Regions from separate parts of the Pectobacterium actinidiae genome, predicted to be linked through region 2. Evidence: predicted binding sites of a transcription regulator. Region 2 holds the regulator's gene; each other region holds the start of a gene.
What was found. Region 2 encodes PurR, which represses purine synthesis genes. Its sites were predicted from a motif close to CANGCAAACGTTTGCNTG; they were not measured.
Positions count from the first base shown of each region.

Region 1: the regulator PurR is predicted to act here: its motif matches at 1,512-1,529, upstream of pyrD (quinone-dependent dihydroorotate dehydrogenase).
Region 3: the regulator PurR is predicted to act here: its motif matches at 3,174-3,191, upstream of rbsD (D-ribose pyranase).
Region 4: the regulator PurR is predicted to act here: its motif matches at 2,076-2,093, upstream of purM (phosphoribosylformylglycinamidine cyclo-ligase).

Region 1 covers NZ_JRMH01000001.1:1,972,408-1,977,583, reverse strand. The annotation lists gene KKH3_RS08300 (cell division protein ZapC) at 1-25, opposite strand, end outside; gene pyrD (quinone-dependent dihydroorotate dehydrogenase) at 227-1,237, opposite strand; gene pepN (aminopeptidase N) at 1,606-4,221, opposite strand; gene pncB (nicotinate phosphoribosyltransferase) at 4,445-5,176, shown strand, end outside.
Region 2 covers NZ_JRMH01000001.1:2,576,545-2,581,720, forward strand. The annotation lists gene KKH3_RS10925 (C40 family peptidase) at 250-1,098, shown strand; gene cydH (cytochrome bd-I oxidase subunit CydH) at 1,268-1,357, opposite strand; gene purR (HTH-type transcriptional repressor PurR) at 1,747-2,772, shown strand; gene cfa (cyclopropane fatty acyl phospholipid synthase) at 3,119-4,270, shown strand; gene KKH3_RS10940 (riboflavin synthase) at 4,332-4,967, opposite strand.
Region 3 covers NZ_JRMH01000002.1:588,689-593,864, reverse strand. The annotation lists gene rbsB (ribose ABC transporter substrate-binding protein RbsB) at 1-226, opposite strand, end outside; gene rbsC (ribose ABC transporter permease) at 252-1,220, opposite strand; gene rbsA (ribose ABC transporter ATP-binding protein RbsA) at 1,228-2,733, opposite strand; gene rbsD (D-ribose pyranase) at 2,741-3,160, opposite strand; gene KKH3_RS20135 (YgiW/YdeI family stress tolerance OB fold protein) at 3,365-3,760, opposite strand; gene qseB (quorum sensing response regulator transcription factor QseB) at 4,019-4,681, shown strand; gene qseC (quorum sensing histidine kinase QseC) at 4,678-5,176, shown strand, end outside.
Region 4 covers NZ_JRMH01000001.1:1,119,877-1,125,052, forward strand. The annotation lists gene KKH3_RS04625 (ABC transporter substrate-binding protein) at 1-19, opposite strand, end outside; gene purN (phosphoribosylglycinamide formyltransferase) at 304-942, opposite strand; gene purM (phosphoribosylformylglycinamidine cyclo-ligase) at 942-1,979, opposite strand; gene upp (uracil phosphoribosyltransferase) at 2,317-2,943, shown strand; gene uraA (uracil permease) at 3,160-4,449, shown strand; gene hda (DnaA inactivator Hda) at 4,548-5,176, shown strand, end outside.

The DNA of each region.
Region 1 (5,176 bases), 600 kb from region 2:
AGTTATCGTCAGGTTTTAACTTCATATTATTTACCCTTCGCCTTCACAGTAGAAATATCAGAAATGACTGATTGTGTTTTCTTACATTGCAATAATCGTTCGTCGTCATAAACGTTGCGGTAAGAAGATCAGACATCGGTTGATAGATTATTTACGCAAACGGATAAAATATAGACTAGCTGGGGGGATAAATAAACCCCCAGCTAAAAATGAAAGGCATTTCGGATTAAATATGTGTAACGATATCTTTAATCAGGCGAGGACCGTGGAAAATAAAGCCTGAATATATCTGTACCAGCGATGCGCCAGCCTCCATTTTTTCGCGTGCGGCAACCAAAGAATCAATTCCGCCAACGCCAATAATCGGCAAACGTCCCGCTAATTCCTGTGACAAACGGCGGATAATTTCCGTGCTGCTTGTCTGCAACGGACGTCCGCTTAATCCTCCGGTTTGCCCGCAGTGGTTTAATCCCTGAATCAGTTTTCTGTCGAGCGTCGTATTGGTGGCAATGACACCGTCGATGTTATGGCGAACCAGACTGTCGGCAATTTGGATCAATTCTTCTTCAGAAAGATCCGGCGCGATCTTTACCGCCACGGGAACATATTTCTGATGCTTCTCTTTTAATTCTGTCTGCTTGTTCTTTATCGCCAGCAAAAGATCGTCCAGCGCTTCACCATATTGCAGGCTACGTAATCCCGGCGTATTGGGTGACGAAATGTTGATAGCGATATAGCCAGCATGAGGATAAACCTTATCCATACAAATCAAATAATCGTCTTTACCTTGCTCAACCGGCGTATCTTTATTCTTGCCGATGTTGATCCCTAATACACCGCCGAAGCGTGTTTTCTTTACATTCTCGACCAGATAATCCACGCCTTTATTATTGAAACCCATCCGGTTGATCAATCCTTCCGCTTCCACTACGCGGAATAATCTCGGTTTGTCATTACCGGATTGTGGACGCGGCGTTACCGTTCCCACTTCAATAAAACCAAATCCCATTGCGCCTAACGCATCGATACATTCGCCGTCTTTATCTAATCCCGCCGCTAAACCGAGTGGGTTTTTAAAAGATAACCCCATGCAGGTAACCGGTTTAGTCGGAACGGATTGGCGGACGAGAAATTCAAAAGGCGTGTTGGTAATACGGCGTAATTGTTGGAAGGTCAGCTCATGTGCACGCTCTGGATCGAGCTGAAACAGGGCTTTTTTGATAACGGGATAGAACATATTGTCTCCTGAGATCCCTATCGCAAAGGTATCTTGCCTACGCTGGAAGTAAGCAATAGTGGATTAGCGCTTGATAATAACGTACGTCACGCTGTGGTATGGGATAGATCGTAAAGACGCTGCAAGTACCTCCCTGTAAGCTCGAGCCGCGCCATCCCTGGCGCGGACGCTTTACTCTTCTATCCCCTACCACCGTTATCATTCCGCAAAAAATAATCGTCACAATCTAAGATTATGAATTCACGGTCGGTGATGGTAGTGCCATCTCTACGGAAAGTAAAACGTTTGCGGAAGTAAGAAATTAGCGCGAGGGAGAATGTCACACGCGGCAAGCTACCGCGTGTGACAGAAGAATGACCGTGGCAGGATTAGTCTTGCAGTGCCTTGCTGATTTTCTCGAACAGATCGCCAGAGAGATTTTCCAACGTCTTCAGTTGCTCCAGCGCCTGACGCATTTGCGCCTGACGTTTGGCATCATAACGTTTCAGACGGATTAATGGTTCGATCATACGAGCCGCGACTTGCGGGTTACGCGTGTTCAGGTCAGTTAGAATCTCCGTCAGGAAACGATAGCCGCTGCCGTCCTCAGCATGGAAAGCCGACGGATTCGAGGCCGCAAACGCCCCCACCAGCGAACGCAGGCGGTTAGGGTTGTTCAGGCTGAACGAGCGGTGTTGCAGCAGCTCACGCACGCGGGTCAGCACATCGGCTGCCGGGCTGGTGGCTTGCAGCACAAACCATTTATCCATAACCAAGCCATCCTGATGCCAGCGGTTATCAAACTGCGTCAGCAATTCATCACGCACCGGCAGTTGCGCTTCAACTGCAGCCGCCAGCGCCGCCAGCGAATCCGTCATATTATCCGCCTGACGGAACTGCGCTTGCACCAATTTGTCCGCCTGATCCGCATCGCTGAATGCCAGATAATGCAGGCAGATGTTGCGCAGCGCGCGTTTGCCCATATCCGCGTGTTCGATACGATATTGCGGCGCGTGATTCGCGTGATATACCGCCAGCCATTCATCCGCCATCTCTTTCGCCATCGTCCGCGTCATGCTTTCTCGCACAGCCGCGATCGCCGTCGGATCGATAATATCAAACAGCTCGGCAATTTCGTTTTCGCTCGGCAATGTCAGAATCTGAGAAGCCAGCATCGGATCCAGTTTTTCATCCAGCAACACGCCACGGAAAGCATCGACAACATGCATCGGTACAGAAAGCGGTTGTTTCTGCTGATAGCGAGAAACATTCAGACGGATATAGTTAGCCAGCAGGCTCTGTGCCGCATCCCAGCGGGAGAAGGCATTGCTCGCGTGGCGCATCAGGAACGTCAGCTGTTCATCGCTCCAGGCATAGTTCAGTTTTACTGGCGCAGAGAACTCACGTAATAAAGAAGGAATCGGGCGGCAAGGCACCTGATCGAAAATGAACGTCTGTTCGGATTCGGTTACATTCAGCACCGACGCCAGCAGTTGGCCGTCTTTCTGTAGCGGAATGACCTGCCCTTGCGGATCGTACAGTTCGATATCCAACGGAATATGCAGCGGCAGCTTCGGCTGTTTATCGGCGCCGACCGGGGTCTTTTGGCTCACGCTCAGCAGATATTGTTGCGTTTGCGGATCATAATCATCACGCACGGTCAGTACCGGCGTGCCTGACTGGCTATACCAGCGGCGGAACTGTGTGAGATCGACACCGGAGGCATCTTCCATCGCCAGCACAAAGTCATCACAGGTCGCCGCGCTGCCGTCGTGACGCTCAAAATACAGACGAATACCGGCCTGGAAGCGCTCTTCACCTAATAACGTGTGCATCATGCGGATCACTTCCGATCCCTTTTCATAGACCGTCAGCGTGTAGAAGTTATTCATCTCGATCACCTGATCGGGACGAATCGGATGCGACATCGGGCTGGCATCTTCGGCAAACTGAGCACCGCGCATCACACGCACGTTATCAATACGGTTCACTGCGCGCGACCCCAGATCGGAGCTGAACTCCTGATCGCGGAACACCGTCAGCCCTTCTTTCAGGCTAAGCTGGAACCAGTCGCGACAGGTGACGCGGTTGCCCGTCCAGTTGTGGAAATATTCATGGCCGATCACCGCTTCAATGTTCAGATAGTCTTTATCCGTCGCGGTTTCTGCCTTAGCCAGCACGTATTTGGAGTTAAATACGTTCAGCCCTTTGTTTTCCATCGCTCCCATGTTGAAGAAATCAACAGCGACGATCATATAGATGTCGAGATCGTATTCCAGACCGAAACGCTCTTCGTCCCACTTCATCGAATTCTTCAGCGAGGTCATCGCCCAGCCAGCGCGATCGAGGTTGCCACGGTCAACATACAGCTCCAGCGCAACATCGCGGCCAGAACGCGTCGTGAAGCGATCCTGAAGGACATCAAAATCGCCAGCAACCAGCGCGAACAGATAAGCCGGTTTCGGGAACGGATCCTGCCATTCAATCCAGTGGCGGCCGCCCTCCAGCTCACCTTGGGCGATACGATTACCGTTAGAGAGTAAATAAGGATAGCGCGCTTTATCCGCTGTGATGCGCGTCGTGAATTTCGCCAGTACATCTGGTCGGTCGAGATAATAAGTAATGTGGCGGAATCCTTCGGCCTCACACTGCGTACAGAGCGCGTCGCCAGAGAGATATAGTCCTTCCAGCGCGCTATTGGCGGCAGGATTGATTTGCGTTTCAATGCTGAGCGTGAAACGCGCGGGCAATTGCGTCAGAATCAGGCCATCGTCCTGCTGCTGGTAATGTGTCCACGGCTGGCCATCAACGCTCAGGTTAATCAGCGTCAACCCTTCGCCATCCAGCTTCAACGGCGCGCCAGCGTCGCCCTGCAACACCACCTGGCTAACCGCTTTTACGTGAGTTTTTTCAGCATGGAGATCGAAATCCAGTGCAATGTCAGTAATGGTGTAATCCGGCGCACGGTAGTCATGGCGATATTTTATTTGCGGCTGTTGATTCATTTAAAGTTTCCACCTCGTCATAAGCATCAAAGATCAAGTCTAAGCCTGTTATCTTAATGTTACCACGACAAAATAATGAGGATAATCATCGTACCGTGGTTCACTCCCGCACGTCTCGCTATGTTGTCGTAATGTAATAAACGGATAATCAAGGTATACTGACCGGACATTGCTGATTGTCCCGATGGTGGATAAGCATCTTACAAGGATGCTGTAACGCATTATGACTTTGCACACTTCCCCGATTCTGCACTCATTGCTGGATACCGACGCCTACAAGCTGCACATGCAACAGGCGGTCTATCATCATTATTATGATGTCGACGTTGCGGCTGAATTTCGCTGTCGCGGTGATGAATTATTAGGCGTTTACGCTGATGAGATAGCCCACCAGGTCGATCTGATGCGTTTCTTGTCATTAAGTGACGATGAGTTCACCTATCTTTCTTCTCTGCCGTTCTTTAAACAGGACTATCTCCACTGGCTACGGAACTTCCGTTTCAATCCGCAGCAGGTGTCGATCAAGAATCATGCTGGTAAACTGGATATCCGCATCACCGGGCCGTGGCGTGAGGTGATTTTGTGGGAAGTTCCCTTGCTGGCCGTGATCAGTGAAGTCGTACATCGGGATCGTTCGTCTGACGTCACGACTGAGCAGGCGCTCGCCCAACTGTCTGCCTCATTGAAGCGTTTCCACCAGAACAGCGCGGATGTGGATCTCAGCCGATTCAAGCTAATGGATTTCGGCACGCGCCGACGTTTTTCTCGCGATATCCAGCAGACTATTGTGACGGCGCTGCGAGCCGATTTCCCTAACCTCATCGGCACCAGCAATTACGATTTGGCGCGCCGTTTAGGCATCACACCTGTCGGTACACAGGCGCACGAGTGGTTTCAGGCCCATCAACAGATAAGTCCGACACTGGCAAACAGCCAGCGTGCCGCACTACAAATG
Region 2 (5,176 bases):
TGATATTGTACCGATGCCACTAGCCACAAAAAAACGCCATTTTTTGTAAGGTTATTTTTTTCCTGAAAGCATTCATCATTGATGAAATCAACGTCAGAAAACGCTGATAAATCAATCGAAAAAATAACTATTAACGTTTTTTCACTATTCTGTATGAATAAAGAGGCCATGCCCACTTTTTTATAACACCGTTTTCAGGAATACTGTGGGGATTGAGCGAGTTAAGGATTATGTTCGGTCACTTTTATTATGCGCTTATTTATTACTCTTTTTATATTATTTTTCAGTAATCTATCCCTGAACGTGGTTCAGGCTGCGCCGTCTACCCCGCATTCTGCGCCGAAGAAAAGCGCCGTGGCAGAAACGAATAAGAAAAGCCGTCAAACAAAGGGTAATGCTAAATCACCGACGCCGATCAAAAGCAAAAAACCAGAACCTACCGCAGTCAGCAATAAAACCCAATCCCGTACCGCGAGCAAAGCGACAGAAAAAAAGCCGTCACGGACGCAAAGTAGTACACCTGCGCTAGTGAAAAAAAATCTTAAAAAGCTGAAGTCTGAAGAGAAACAAACAACCGCACAAACCAGAGTCAAAACCGGTCTGAAGAAGACCGCACTCAAGGGTAAGGCAGATAAAAATCCGTCGCTGACAGAAAAAGGAATGGCGTTAAGCGCTGCGCATAAAAAGCGCTATCAGCATGCCAAAACAACGGCAATGAATAAGTTGATGAGCCAGATAGGCAAGCCTTACCACTGGGGCGGTTCATCTCCCTTTACTGGGTTCGACTGTAGCGGACTGGTTTATTACGCCTACAAAGATGTCGTTAAAATCCAAATTCCACGCACCGCAAACGAAATGTATCACCTGCGCGACGCCGCTCCGATTAAAAAGAGCGAGCTGGAAAGTGGCGATTTGGTCTTTTTCCGCATCAATAATCGTGGCGCGGCCGATCACGTCGGAGTTTATCTGGGGGAAGGGAAATTCATTCAGTCGCCGCGTACAGGCTCAGATATTCGTATCAGCAAGTTGAGTGAAGATTATTGGCAGGAGCACTACGTTGGCGCGCGTCGTGTAGTGACACCGCAAACCATTCGTTAAGAACAGATTATATCTCTTGTATACCCTAAATAATTCGAGTTTCAGGACAAAACGTTAACGTTTTGAACAACGCCAACGCACATGCAACTTGAAGTATGGCGGGTATAAAAGCGATTCAGACACGTTTATGGCATCATCAACGTGTCTGAATATCTAACCAGTCGTTTGGTTAGTTCAGCACCGCTGTAAAACTAAACACGATGATCACCGCCAACGAACCAATAGTTGTCAGCAAAGACATCTTCAGATCTGTATCCATAAATGACTCCTTATTAACGAACAAATTTTATCTGAAAGCTTCATCTGAAAAGACACAACCCTGCACAGCCGAGCGCGTTTAGGTAGTTAAAGCCACAAATAATAGGGTTATTACGATTCTTTCATAATTCTAGCGAAAAATCTCGGACGAATGCATCACTAATAGTATAAATTAGCCCTTCCACTTTCATGATAAATCGGACACAATCCGCTGTTTATGAAAGCGCTGCGTATCAGTCGAAAAACGTCAACCCAGATCCCTTCGGTATAACATTCGGCATTCTCCTTCTGAAATCCTGTTTTTTAGCTTAGAAGAAGAACATTAAACGTAGGCAAACGATTAACAATATACTTACGTCTATAACAGGTAAGTTCAGGAGTCATTTTTAGATGGCAACGATTAAAGATGTGGCAAAGCGTGCTGGCGTTTCTACCACAACCGTATCGCACGTGATCAATAAAACACGTTTCGTCGCCGAAGAGACTAAGGCAGCCGTCAGGGCAGCAATCAAAGAATTGCACTATTCACCCAGCGCCGTCGCCCGCAGCCTCAAAGTTAATCACACTAAATCTATCGGCTTGCTGGCCACCTCCAGCGAAGCCCCCTATTTCGCCGAGATCATTGAAGCCGTTGAAAACAGCTGCTATGCCAAAGGCTACACGCTGGTGCTGTGTAATTCGCATAACGACATCGGCAAGCAGCGCGCCTACCTTTCCATGCTGGCGCAAAAACGTGTCGACGGCCTGTTGGTGATGTGCGCCGAGTACCCACCAGAACTATTGTCGATGTTGGAAGATTATCGCAGCATTCCGATGGTCGTTATGGACTGGGGACAAATGCACAGCGATTTTACCGATACGATTATCGATAACGCCTTTGAAGGTGGTTATATGGCAGGTCGCTACCTGATCGAACGCGGCCATCGTGATATCGGTGCCATCCCCGGCACTCAAGAACGCAATACCGGCAGCGGACGCTACCTCGGTTTTTTAAAAGCACTGAAGGAAGCCGACATTTCCGTGCGCGACGAATGGGTGGTTCGGGGCGATTTTGAACCGGAGTCCGGCTATAAAGCCATGCATCAGATTCTCGCACAGAAACAGCGGCCAACCGCCGTATTCTGCGGCGGCGATATTATGGCGATGGGTGCTATCTGTGCGGCTGACGAACTGGGTCTGCGCGTACCGCAGGATATTTCGGTGATCGGTTATGACAACGTGCGCCACGCACGCTTCTTTACACCTGCGCTGACCACCATCCACCAGCCAAAGGAGCGTCTGGGCCAGTCCGCGTTCTCTATGCTCTTGGATCGCATAACCAGTAAACGGGAAGATGCGCACGTCATTGAAGTACACCCGACGCTGATTGAACGTCGTTCAGTGGCAGATGGCCCTTACCTCGACTATCGCCGCTAACCGCAGCCATTCTATACAGACGATTTTCTTATCCCTGCCAGCTTTCCCTCTCTGCTTCAGCCAGCTTTCTTGTAGGCTGGCTGAAGCCGTTCTAATTCTATACCCTAAATAATCGAGTTGCATGACAACACGCTAGCGTTTTGCACAACGTCAAAGCGTTGGCCCTTTAGGGCGAGGCTCATGAATGAGCCGAGTAACGGACGTAGCCGACGTACATGCGGCTTGAAGTATGACGGGTATAATACCGTGTTTCATTTTCTCTGGTGACAGCCGATACCCCGGCTGCGATAAGTGTTTTCCAGGTCTGTTTACGATACTTTTATCTAAGAAAAGTTAAGGAGACACGATGAGTTCACCTTATACAGAAGAATGGGATGAGGAGACCGCCCCCTGGTTCCACATCGTACAGGACATGTTGGCTAGCGCGGATATCACCATCAACGGTACCCGTCCTTTTGATATCCAGGTGATCAACCCCGGTTTTTTTAAGCGCGTTCTGCAAGAAGGATCGTTGGGGTTGGGAGAAAGCTACATGGATGGATGGTGGGAATGTGAACAGCTGGATATGTTCTCCCATCGCGTCCTGCGTGCGGATCTGGAAGCGAAACTCCCCCGCCGATTGCACGATCTTACGCGAGTCGCCCTCTCCCGTATCACGAATTTGCAGTCCCGTCGACGCGCTCAGATTGTCGGTAAAGCGCATTACGATTTAGGTAATGACCTGTTTACCCTGATGCTGGATCCCTACATGCAGTACTCCTGCGCTTACTGGAAACAGGCACAAACGCTGGAACAGGCGCAGGAAGACAAACTCGCCATGATTTGCGAAAAACTCCAGTTAACATCAGGGATGACGCTGCTGGATATCGGCTGCGGTTGGGGCGGGCTTGCGGAGTTTGCAGCCCGGCACTATGGCGTATCAGTTTACGGCATCACGATTTCAAAGGAGCAGCAAATGCTGGCACAGCAGCGCTGTCAGAATCTGGACGTCACCATTGAACGACAGGATTATCGCGATCTCAATCGGCAATTTGATCGTATCGTGTCAGTTGGCATGTTTGAACACGTCGGGCCACGCAACTATGACAATTACTTTCGCATCGTGCGGCGTAATCTAAAGCCTAATGGGCTGTTTCTCTTACATACCATCGGAGCCAATAAGACCGACCCATACCTCGATCCCTGGACTCATAAATACATTTTCCCCAACGGCTGTATTCCCTCCATACGGCACATTGCGCAGGCGAGTGAGCCTTACATGGTGATGGAGGATTGGCACAATTTCGGCACCGATTACGATCGCACATTAATGGCATGGCATGCACGTTTTCAGCAAGGCTGGCCGCAGCTTTCCCCACGCTACCCTGCCCGCTTCCGCCGAATGTTCAGTTACTATCTTAACCTTTGCGCGGGAGCCTTCAGAGCGAGAACGCTCCAACTCTGGCAAGTCGTGTTTAGCCTGGAGGGCGTCGAAGGAGGATTGCGTGTTGCACGCTGACAGGAAAGAAAAACCGGACGATGCGGTTCGTCCGGTTTACAAGAATATGCAGTGCAGGATATCAGCCTTCGTTGGCGAGATCGCTCGCCTGCTTGCTAGCCAACACACGCTCGACCGTATCCACCACGGCCTGTGTCTGCGGGTCGATTTCAATATTGATACGATTCCCCAGACGTTTCTGGCCCAGAGTTGTGCGATTCAGCGTTTCTGGGATTAAATGCACGCAGAAGCGCCCGCGAGTGACTTCCCCCACCGTCAGGCTGATACCATCAATCCCAACGAAGCCTTTATGCAGTACGTATTTCATCAGTGCTTCATCTGCCAGACGGAACCAAATCTGATGGTTATTCTCTGAAACCTGAATCTTAACCACTTCCGCCGTACACATGATGTGGCCCGACATGACGTGTCCACCGATCTCATCACCGAATTTTGCGGCTCGCTCAATATTTACGACATCGCCCTCATGAATATCGCCCAGATTCGTTAACCGCAGCGTTTCCTTCATGAGATCAAAACTGACACGATCGCCGTCAATAGCGGTTACCGTCAGGCAGCAGCCATTGTGTGCCACGGAGGCTCCGGGCACGAGCCCTGGCAGTAGCTCGGGTGGGAGTTGGACAATATGCGTGCGAAAATTGGATTTTTCTTCAATCGACACCACCGGCGCGGTGCCCTGAACAATACCGGTAAACATGCGGTTTGCCTCTTAAAACCAAAAAAATGACTCAGTGCAGTGTGCCCGATATTGCGCGGAAAACCAAACCGGAATGCCGTATACCCGATTGCTGTCTAAATCGTAACGTAACAAAAAGAATATATTTTCTTCCATGCTGGTTTACTTTCGTTAAGCCGTTACAATAATGCACTCTTTATCCCAGTCTGTTTTTCATATCTGAGTCATTT
Region 3 (5,176 bases), on a different contig from region 2:
GAACGTTAGCCAGTTCTTTTGCTGGGTTATTCTGGGAATCCAGCACAATCAGCTCGTAACCCAGTTTGTCGGCTTCTTTCTGTGCACCCTCTTTCATTGAAACAAAGAACGGGTTATTCAGCGTAGAAACCACCAGAGCAACCGTATCTTTGGCCAAGGCATTAGCACTGACAGTCGCGCTTAGCGCAACAGCGGAAACCAGAGTAGCCAGCTTTTTCATATTCATAACTCAATTCCTGTGTGAATGAAGGTTATTTACTGCTTTTGTTATCTACCAGAACCGCCAGCAAAATGACGACTGCTTTAACGATCATTTGGTAGTAAGAAGAAACACCTAATAAATTCAGTCCGTTGTTGAGGAAGCCAAGGATAAGTGCGCCAATCAGCGTGCCAACGATACGCCCTTTACCTCCAGCCAGACTGGTGCCGCCCAATACTACAGCCGCGATAGCATCCAGTTCATACCCTGTACCCGCCGTAGGCTGTGCAGAGGACAAACGTGCGACTTCGATAATTCCCGCCAGAGCAGACAGCAGCCCACACAGGGAATAGACAATAATCTTGATTTTATCAACGCTGATACCGGACAAACGGGTTGCAGACTCATTGCCGCCCAGCGCATAGATATAGCGTCCCAGTCGCGTATGGTGCAGCATGTACCAGGCCGCCGCAAACACGATAGCCATGATCCAGATTGGCGTCGGAATCCCCAGCGGACGACCGATACCGAACCAGCCAAACGCATCTGCCACATCGGAAAAGCCAGTATTCACCGGGCTACCGTTGGTGTAGACCATCGTCACACCGCGCAGTAATAGCATCATGACTAACGTAGCAATAAATGCCTGCACTTTGCCTTTGGATACAATGACTCCCGTACCCGCACCAATCAGCGCCCCCAGCGCCAATGCGCCAAACACCGCCACCAGCGCATTGACTTCAAGCCCGACGATGGAAGCCGCTACGGCACCAGTCAATGCCAGCAGTGAACCCACCGACAAATCAATGCCCGAGGTCAGAATCACCAGCGTCATGCCCACAGCCATGATGGCATTTACCGAGGTCTGCTGAAGGATATTGAACAGATTGTTCAGGGTGAAAAAGTTAGGACTCATAGCGGAAACAATCGCAATAAGGATCAGGAGCGCGATCAGCGATTTCTGCTCCAGTAACCACTCTTTGCTGAACCAGCGTTTTGCCGCGATAGATTGAGAACTCATGTCTGACTTACTCCTGCTTTGCGCCGTATTGCTTACCAACGGCCGCAGCCATCAGTGCTTCCTGGGTTGCTTGCTCAATAGGGAAATCACCGCTCAAGCGCCCTTCATGCATCACAATGATGCGATCGCTCATTCCCAAGACTTCGGGCATTTCGGATGACACCAATATGATGCTCAGCCCTTCTTCTTTGAATTGATTGATTAACTGATAAATTTCTTTCTTCGCCCCAACATCGACGCCACGCGTCGGTTCATCAAGGATCAGGACATTCGGGCGCGTCATCAGGCCACGGGCAATCGCCACTTTCTGCTGATTACCGCCGGAAAGCAGACCGATAGGCTGCTCCATTGAAGGTGTTTTCACGTTGAACAGACGAATAAAATCGGCAACCGTCAGTTGCTCTTCGGCGTGTTTCAGGCGACCGCCCGCATGGCTGAAATAGCGCAGTGCGGTTAACGACATGTTTTCTTTTACCGACATGCCCAGCACCAGACCATCGCGTTTGCGATCTTCCGATATATAAACAATGCCGTTCGCCAAACCATCCTGCGGTTTACGGGTCACGACGTCGCGGCCATCCAGCGTCACATTGCCGCCCGTACGCGGCAATGCACCGTAGAGAATCTTCATCAGTTCGGTACGACCCGCGCCCATCAGTCCTGCGACGCCCAGGATCTCGCCTTTTCGCACCGTAAAGTTGACGCTATCGACGCCCGGCCCGGACAGATTTTGCACCTTAAGGCGGATCTCTCCCGGCACTTTACTCGAACGTGGGTACTGATCTTCAAGCTTACGGCCCACCATCATTTCAATCAGCGTATCTTCCTGTAAGTCACTGACCGGACGCTCACCGATAAACTGACCATCGCGGAAAACGGTAATGTCATCGCAGATTTCAAAGATTTCTTTCAGACGGTGGGAAATATAGACAATGCCGCATCCCTGAGATTGCAGCTCTTTGATCACGCTGAAAAGCGATGCGGTTTCGGTATCCGTCAGCGCATCGGTAGGTTCATCCATGATGATGACTTTCGATTCAAAGCTCAGCACCTTGGCAATTTCTACCATTTGCTGATCGCCAATCGATAAATCCCCGACCATACGGCGGCTGTCGTAGCGTAGGTTAAGGCGCTTCAGCAGCTTATCGGCTTCCGCATACATCTTGTTCCAGTCGATACGGCCGAAACGGTTGGTAAATTCACGACCAAGGAAGATATTCTCGGCAATCGTGAGTTGAGGAATCAGGTTAAGCTCCTGATGGATAATACCGATACCGGCTTCCTGAGACGCTTTCGGCCCGTTGAAATCCACCTCCTGCCCCAGAAAATGGATGCTGCCCGCATCTTTACGGTAGATCCCGGTCAGGACTTTCATCATGGTGGACTTGCCCGCACCATTTTCACCCACCAGCGCCATCACTTTTCCCGGATAGACGTTGAGTGCCGCACCAGACAGCGCTTTAACGCCGGGAAAAGATTTCGTGATGCCTTGCAGTTGCAATAAAGGTTGCATGGATGCCTCAGAACGTTACGCCAGCACAAAGGATGACATTGGCATACGGAGAACACTCTCCGCTGCGAATGATCGCTCGGCTTTTGCCGCTTTGGGTTTTAAATTCTTCATGGCTGACATAGTGCAATGCAATTGAGTTTCCCTGATGTTGTTCAAGTTGCTTCAATTGTTCGAGTAATGCGTCATGGACTGCGGGGTTCTTTTCAATAATCTCTTCCGCCAAAATAGCGGCCTCGACCTGCATTTCGCTGGTGACAACGCTAACGACCTGTAAAAACGTCGGCACGTTATGCGTCAACGCCAGATCGATACGGGTCGTTGTTTCAGGAATAGGTAAACCGGCATCACCAATAACCAGGCTATCGGTATGCCCCAGTCGAGAAATCACGGAAGAAATATCTGAATTCAATAATGCTGCTTTTTTCATCTTATCACCCCACCAGCGAAACGTTTCGCTGATGACATTCTAGAAAAAGAAGAGAGAAAGGCAATGAAGAGATAAAAAAAATGTGATCGCTATCGAAACGTTTCGCTAACAAAAAAATAAAGATAAAACGATGTCGTTATAGAAAATTGATAAATAGAGAAATGGCGGGCAACGGCCCGCCAACAGAGAGTGGATGGGAGTGCTTTAGAGTTTACGAATCTGCTTCACATCCAACTCAACGGAGTTGAAGTCTTTATCCAGTTCACCCTGAATTTCCACTTTATCGGTGGGTGAAACCATCTGACCATTCCAGCGCTTGTGATCTATTTCGACTTCCATCGTGCCCGTCGAATCGCGGAACAGGTAGTTCTCATCACCAATCCGTTTTTCAATATTACCGCTCAGCGTAACCCAACTGTCGTCACGCAGTTCTTTAGCCTTATTAACCGTGGTGAGGGAACTCTGCGCATCAATGAATCCCCCTTTATGTGTGCCAACCGCTGGCGTTTCTGGGTTGACGAAACCACCGCCACTTTGTGCGGCAAATACCGGTGCGGAAACCAGAGCGGTAATGGCGAGTAACGCAGCTGCTTTTTTCATATTTACCTTCCTTATTTTGCCTGTCGTTTCACAGTCAACTATTTCGCAGTCAACCTGCGGGAGTAATCGGTCTTCGGGAAGGATTAAAACAAACCGTTCTTAACAGAATCTTAAGGAGTCAGCTTCTGCATTTTTATTTTTTTATATTGCCTAAATCGCCCGATTTCAGCGATTTGCCCTGTACACGTCCCCCTTCGATTTCGTATAAAACCGAAAAAGGCGCAAACGCGACAACGGTAACTATCCTGCGAGGCAGCCATGAGAATATTGTTAATCGAAGACGATCGTCTGATTGGTGACGGCCTGAAAGCAGGGCTTATCAAACTGGGATTTAATATTGACTGGTTTACAGAAGGGAGAGCAGGTGCAGCCGCATTGAAGGCCGCCCCTTATGATGCGGTTGTGCTCGATCTCAGCCTGCCGGGCATGGATGGCATGGATATCCTGCGCCAGTGGCGTCAGGCGGGACATGACGAACCGGTGCTGATTTTGACCGCCCGCGATGCGTTGGAACAGCGTGTAGAAGGGTTGCAGCAGGGTGCAGATGATTATTTATGTAAGCCTTTTGCGCTGACAGAAGTGGCCGCTCGCCTTCAGGCGCTGATTCGCCGTCGTCACGGCCAACTTCAACCGACATTAACGCACGGTGCGGTTTCCCTTGAGCCGGGATCGCGGAGCGTCACCCTTAACAACGAACCACTGATACTCAAATCTCGCGAACTGGCGTTACTGGAGCTGTTTTTGCTCAACCCGAACCGCGTGCTCACGCGCGCGCAATTGGAAGAAAAGCTCTATGGGTGGGACGATGACGTCTCCAGCAATGCGGTAGAAGTACATATCCACCACCTGCGCAAAAAGCTGGGGGGTGGATTTATCCGTACCGTGCATGGCGTTGGTTACATTCTGGGAGATGCGCCATGAACCAACTCAGCCTGCGCTTACGCCTGATTGCAGGTTTTACGCTGCTGACGCTGATTTGCTGGGGTGTGGCCAGTCTGCTTTCGTGGTATCAAACGCGTCATAACATCAACGAGCTATTTGATACCCAGCAAATGCTGTTTGCCAAACGTCTTGCCACCATGAATCCCGATGAATTGCGAGTCCAGTCAGCCTCTCTACCCAAAACCAAGAGCCTGGTACACAAGAACCGAGGCAAACAGGAAGACGATGCGCTGGCCTTCGCCATTTTTACCCGCGATGGAAAAATGGTGTTGAACGATGGTGAGAACGGCAAAGATTTCATCTTTGATTACCAGCGAAACGGCTTCACTGACGGCAAATTGCGCGATGACAACGACGCGTGGCGCATCGTTTGGCTAACGACAGCGGATAATCGCTACGCGATCGCCGTCGGTCAGGAATGGGAATACCGTCAGGACATGACGCTGGATATTGTAAAAACCAACCTGATGCCCT
Region 4 (5,176 bases), 1.5 Mb from region 2:
GCAGTAAGACGGTACGCATGATGGAGTTCACAAAAATTAAGATGGGGAAAGATAATCATTGTCATTTTTGTTTTCAACCGATGAAAAGTGTGTGTAATGTCGGCTGGTAGAAATATTCTTATTTATCTGAATCTTAGGTGGTTTTTTCGTAAAGATTAGTAAATATTTAAAGCGCAGGAAGGGAGAGATAAATGGTGATGAGTAATGAATAGGTGTGGAAAGGAAGAAGTGACAATAAGTTGTAAATAGTAAGGCTCCGAAGAGCCTTACTATTATGACGAGTCTATATATACGATGAACTCACTACTCGGCAGCATAGCCCTGTGGCGGAATGCGAACGCTATCCAGCCAGGCTTCATTATCACGCATCACCAGTCTGCCGTTGAGGAACCAGTTGATGACCATCGGATAAATCGTGTGCTCGTGCGTCTTCACGCGCTCGCTCAGACTTTCTTCGGTGTCGTCACTAAATACTGGCACTTTCGCTTGCAGAATCAGTGGACCGCCATCCAGTTCATCGGTGACGAAATGGACGGAAGTCCCATGTTCCCGATCGCCATTTTCCAGCGCCTTGCGGTGCGTATGCAGGCCGGGATATTTAGGCAGCAGAGAAGGGTGGATGTTCAGCATCTTGCCAGCAAACTGAGCAACAAATTCCGGGCTAAGAATCCGCATGTAGCCTGCTAAGATCACCAGCGCGGGTTCATATTGCTTAATTTCGTTTGCTAGTGCGGCATCAAATGCAGCACGGTCGGCAAAGTCTTTAGGGTTCAGGACGCACGTAGGAATATCCGCACTCTGTGCACGTTCTAGTCCGTAAGCCTCCGCATTATTACTGAATACGGCGGCGATCTTTCCCTTAAGGCGTCCGTTCTTACAGGCGTCAATTAACGCCTGTAAGTTGCTTCCATGACCTGAAATCAGCACAACGATGTTTTTCATCAGTTAATAACCACTGCGTCTCCGGCATCGGTTTGAGTAATGACGCCGATTTTCCATGCGTTTTCGCCGCTGCTGTTGAGTAATGCAACGGCCTCGTCTGCCTGTTCGGCTGGCAGTGCGATGATCATACCAACACCGCAGTTGAAAGTACGATACATTTCGTGGCGGCTGACATTACCGGCCTGTTGCAGCCAGTTGAAAACCGCAGGCCATTGCCAGCTGGATTCGTCGATTGTTGCCTGCATGCCTTCTGGCAGCACGCGCGGAATATTTTCCCAGAAGCCGCCGCCGGTCAGGTGAGAAATTGCGTGAACATCGACTTTCTCAATCAGAGAAAGGATAGACTTCACGTAGATTTTGGTTGGGGCCAGCAGGTGATCGGCCAGCGATTTACCTTCCAGCTCGAACTGCTCTGGATCGGTCTTGCTGACTTCAAGCACTTTGCGCACCAGCGAATAGCCGTTTGAGTGCGGACCGCTAGAAGCGAGAGCAACCAGAACATCGCCGTTCTGCACTTTGCTGCCGTCAATAATTTCTGATTTTTCTACGACACCGACGCAAAAGCCAGCAACGTCGTAGTCTTCGCCGTGATACATACCCGGCATTTCGGCGGTTTCGCCACCGACCAGCGCACAGCCTGATTGCTTACAGCCTTCCGCGATACCAGTAATCACACTAGCTGCGGTGTCGACATCCAGTTTGCCCGTGGCGTAATAGTCGAGGAAGAACAGCGGTTCAGCACCCTGAACAACCAGATCGTTCACGCACATCGCAACCAGATCGATACCAATGGTATCGTGGCGTTTCAGGTCCATCGCCAGGCGCAGTTTGGTGCCGACTCCGTCAGTGCCGGAAACCAGAATCGGTTCGCGGTATTTTTGCGGTAAGGCGCACAAGGCACCGAAACCACCCAATCCACCCATAACTTCCGGGCGACGGGTCTGTTTCACTACACCTTTGATACGGTCTACCAATGCATTACCCGCATCGATATCCACGCCTGCGTCTTTATAGCTGAGAGAGGTTTTGTCGGTCACTGCTGAGTCCCCACGAAGGTTACGGGTCGTATTCAGAAAACACGGTATTTAGAAAACATACTGTGGTAAAAATAATGCGCGCTAATTCTAACAGTGTAGGCAATCGTTTGCGAGTGATGAGTCGTTGGCAGGCTATTTTTCGTTAATGGCGACAATTTCTCTCCGCGGTTGATCTGGATCAGGCTTAATCATATGGCGCTAAGTAAAAAAGGCGGTATAATCCCGCGATTTTTTTTACGACGGGCTCTTGTGCCCGCCGCCCTGCGGGCCGCCGCAAGCGGTGTTTAAAAACGCGTTTAGCGTTTTTGTCCGTCCACTAGCCGATGGGGAGATAATGATGAAGATCGTCGAGGTGAAACACCCACTCGTCAAACACAAACTGGGTTTGATGCGTGAGAACGATATTAGCACGAAGCGTTTTCGTGAGCTGGCTTCCGAAGTCGGAAGTTTGCTGACTTACGAAGCGACGGCTGACCTGGCAACCGAAAAAGTCACCATTGATGGCTGGTGCGGTCCGGTTGAAGTCGATCAGATCAAAGGCAAAAAAATTACCGTCGTACCGATTCTGCGTGCAGGATTAGGGATGATGGAAGGCGTGCTGGAAAATGTTCCTAGCGCGCGTATCAGCGTTGTCGGCATCTACCGTGATGAAGAGACGCTGGAGCCTGTTCCTTATTTCCAGAAGCTGGTTTCCAATATCGAAGAACGCATGGCGCTGGTTGTTGACCCCATGCTGGCAACCGGCGGCTCAATGATCGCGACGATCGACCTGCTGAAAAAAGCGGGTTGCCACAGCATTAAGGTGCTGGTCTTGGTCGCGGCGCCAGAAGGGATTGCTGCACTGGAAAAAGCCCACCCAGATGTCGAGCTTTACACGGCATCTATCGATAAAGGCCTCAACGAGCAGGGGTACATCATGCCGGGCCTCGGTGATGCGGGCGATAAAATATTTGGTACGAAATAACAGGTAAGCCGACTTGATAGTCGGCTTTTTTTTGGCGTAAACCTAAGTATTGCGATCGTGCGCCACAGGCTGTGTTTCGTCACACGCGGTTCTTTTATACATCAGCAGTCAACAGGATCCTGCTTCACTACGGTGGGGGCGGGATGCGTCTGGCTGTCATAAGAAGTGCGGGTCTACCTGCACACATAAATAGCAACACTACAGAGGATATTGAAGATGACTCGTCGCGCCATCGGGGTAAGTGAACGACCACCCTTGTTACAAACCATCCCGTTGAGTTTCCAGCATCTGTTTGCGATGTTTGGCGCTACCGTTCTGGTGCCCATTCTGTTCAAGATCAATCCGGCCACCGTACTGTTATTCAACGGTGTGGGGACGCTGCTTTATTTATTCATTTGTAAGGGAAAAATCCCAGCGTACTTGGGGTCAAGTTTTGCGTTTATTTCCCCGGTTTTACTGCTGCTGCCGTTAGGATATGAAGTTGCGCTGGGTGGTTTCATTATGTGCGGCGTGTTGTTCTGTCTGGTGGCGCTCATTGTAAAGAAGGCGGGCACCGGTTGGCTGAATGTGCTATTCCCACCTGCGGCGATGGGGGCGATTGTCGCCGTTATCGGCCTTGAACTGGCGGGCGTCGCGGCAGGAATGGCCGGGCTGCTGCCTGCCGATGGCACATCTGTCGATTCCACTGCGGTGACGATTTCACTGGCGACGCTGGCGATCACTATTCTGGGTTCGGTGCTGTTTCGCGGCTTCCTGGCGATTATCCCGATTCTGATCGGGGTACTTGCTGGTTATGCGCTGTCGTTCGCGCTGGGCGTGGTCGATTTAACCCCGATTCGTGAAGCGCACTGGTTCGCGATGCCAACATTCTATACGCCACGCTTTGAGTGGTTTGCCATTCTGGCGATTCTGCCTGCGGCGCTAGTGGTGATTGCGGAGCACGTCGGCCATCTGGTGGTAACGGCGAATATCGTGAAGAAAGACCTGATGCGTGAGCCGGGGCTGCACCGCTCCATGTTCGCCAACGGCATTTCTACCGTGCTGTCCGGTTTCTTCGGCTCTACGCCGAACACGACCTACGGCGAAAACATCGGCGTACTAGCGATTACCAAAGTGTATAGCACCTGGGTGATTGGCGGTGCGGCGATCCTCGCGATTCTGCTTTCCTGCGTGGGCAAACTGGCGGCGGCGATTCAGGCTGTACCGGTTCCGGTTATGGGCGGCGTGTCGCTGCTGTTGTACGGCGTGATCGGCGCGTCCGGTATTCGCGTGCTGATTGAATCCAAAGTCGATTACAACAAAGCGCAAAATCTGATCCTGACCTCCGTGATTCTGATCATCGGCGTCAGCGGCGCGAAAGTGCATCTGGGTTCGACCGAACTGAAAGGCATGGCGCTGGCGACCGTTGTCGGTATCGGCATGAGTCTGGTGTTTAAGGTCATCAGCCTGTTCCGCAAAGAGGAAGAGATCCTCGATGCGCCGGAAGAGAACGACGCGCGTTCATAGCCGCATCATTCCCCCTGTTGAGGCCGTGCGTATCGCATTCTCAACAGGGCCCGGTTTCTGTGATAAACTCGATTCGTTTCCTGCCCGTTTTGCTTGAGGTGATTCTGAACACGCCGGCACAGCTTTCATTGCCACTCTACTTACCCGATGACGAAACATTTGACAGTTTCTATCCGGGTGAAAACGCGTCTCTTCTTGCCGCCGTCAATAATGCTTTATATCAAGAGCATGGTAGCTATATCTATTTCTGGTCACGCGAAGGGGGCGGACGCAGCCATCTGTTGCATGCTGCCTGCGCCGAATTGTCGCGCCAGGAACGTGCGGTGGGCTATGTGCCGCTGGATAAACGTGCCTACTTTGTGCCGGATGTGCTGGAAGGGATGGAGCAACTGGCGTTGGTGTGCATCGATAACATCGAATCTATCGCGGGCGATGAAGAGTGGGAAATGGCGGTGTTTAATCTGTATAACCGCATTCAGGAAACAGGACGTGCCCGGCTGTTGATTACCGGCGATCGTCCGCCGCGTCAGCTGAATTTACGTCTGCCCGATCTGGCTTCTCGTCTCGACTGGGGACAAATTTACAAGCTACAACCTTTGTCGGATGATGAGAAAGGGGAAGCACTACAGCTGCGTGCCAGACTGCGCGGGTTCGAATTGCCGGAAGACGTCAGCCGGTTTCTGCTTAAGCGTCTGGATCGGGAAATGCGCACGTTATTTATGACGCT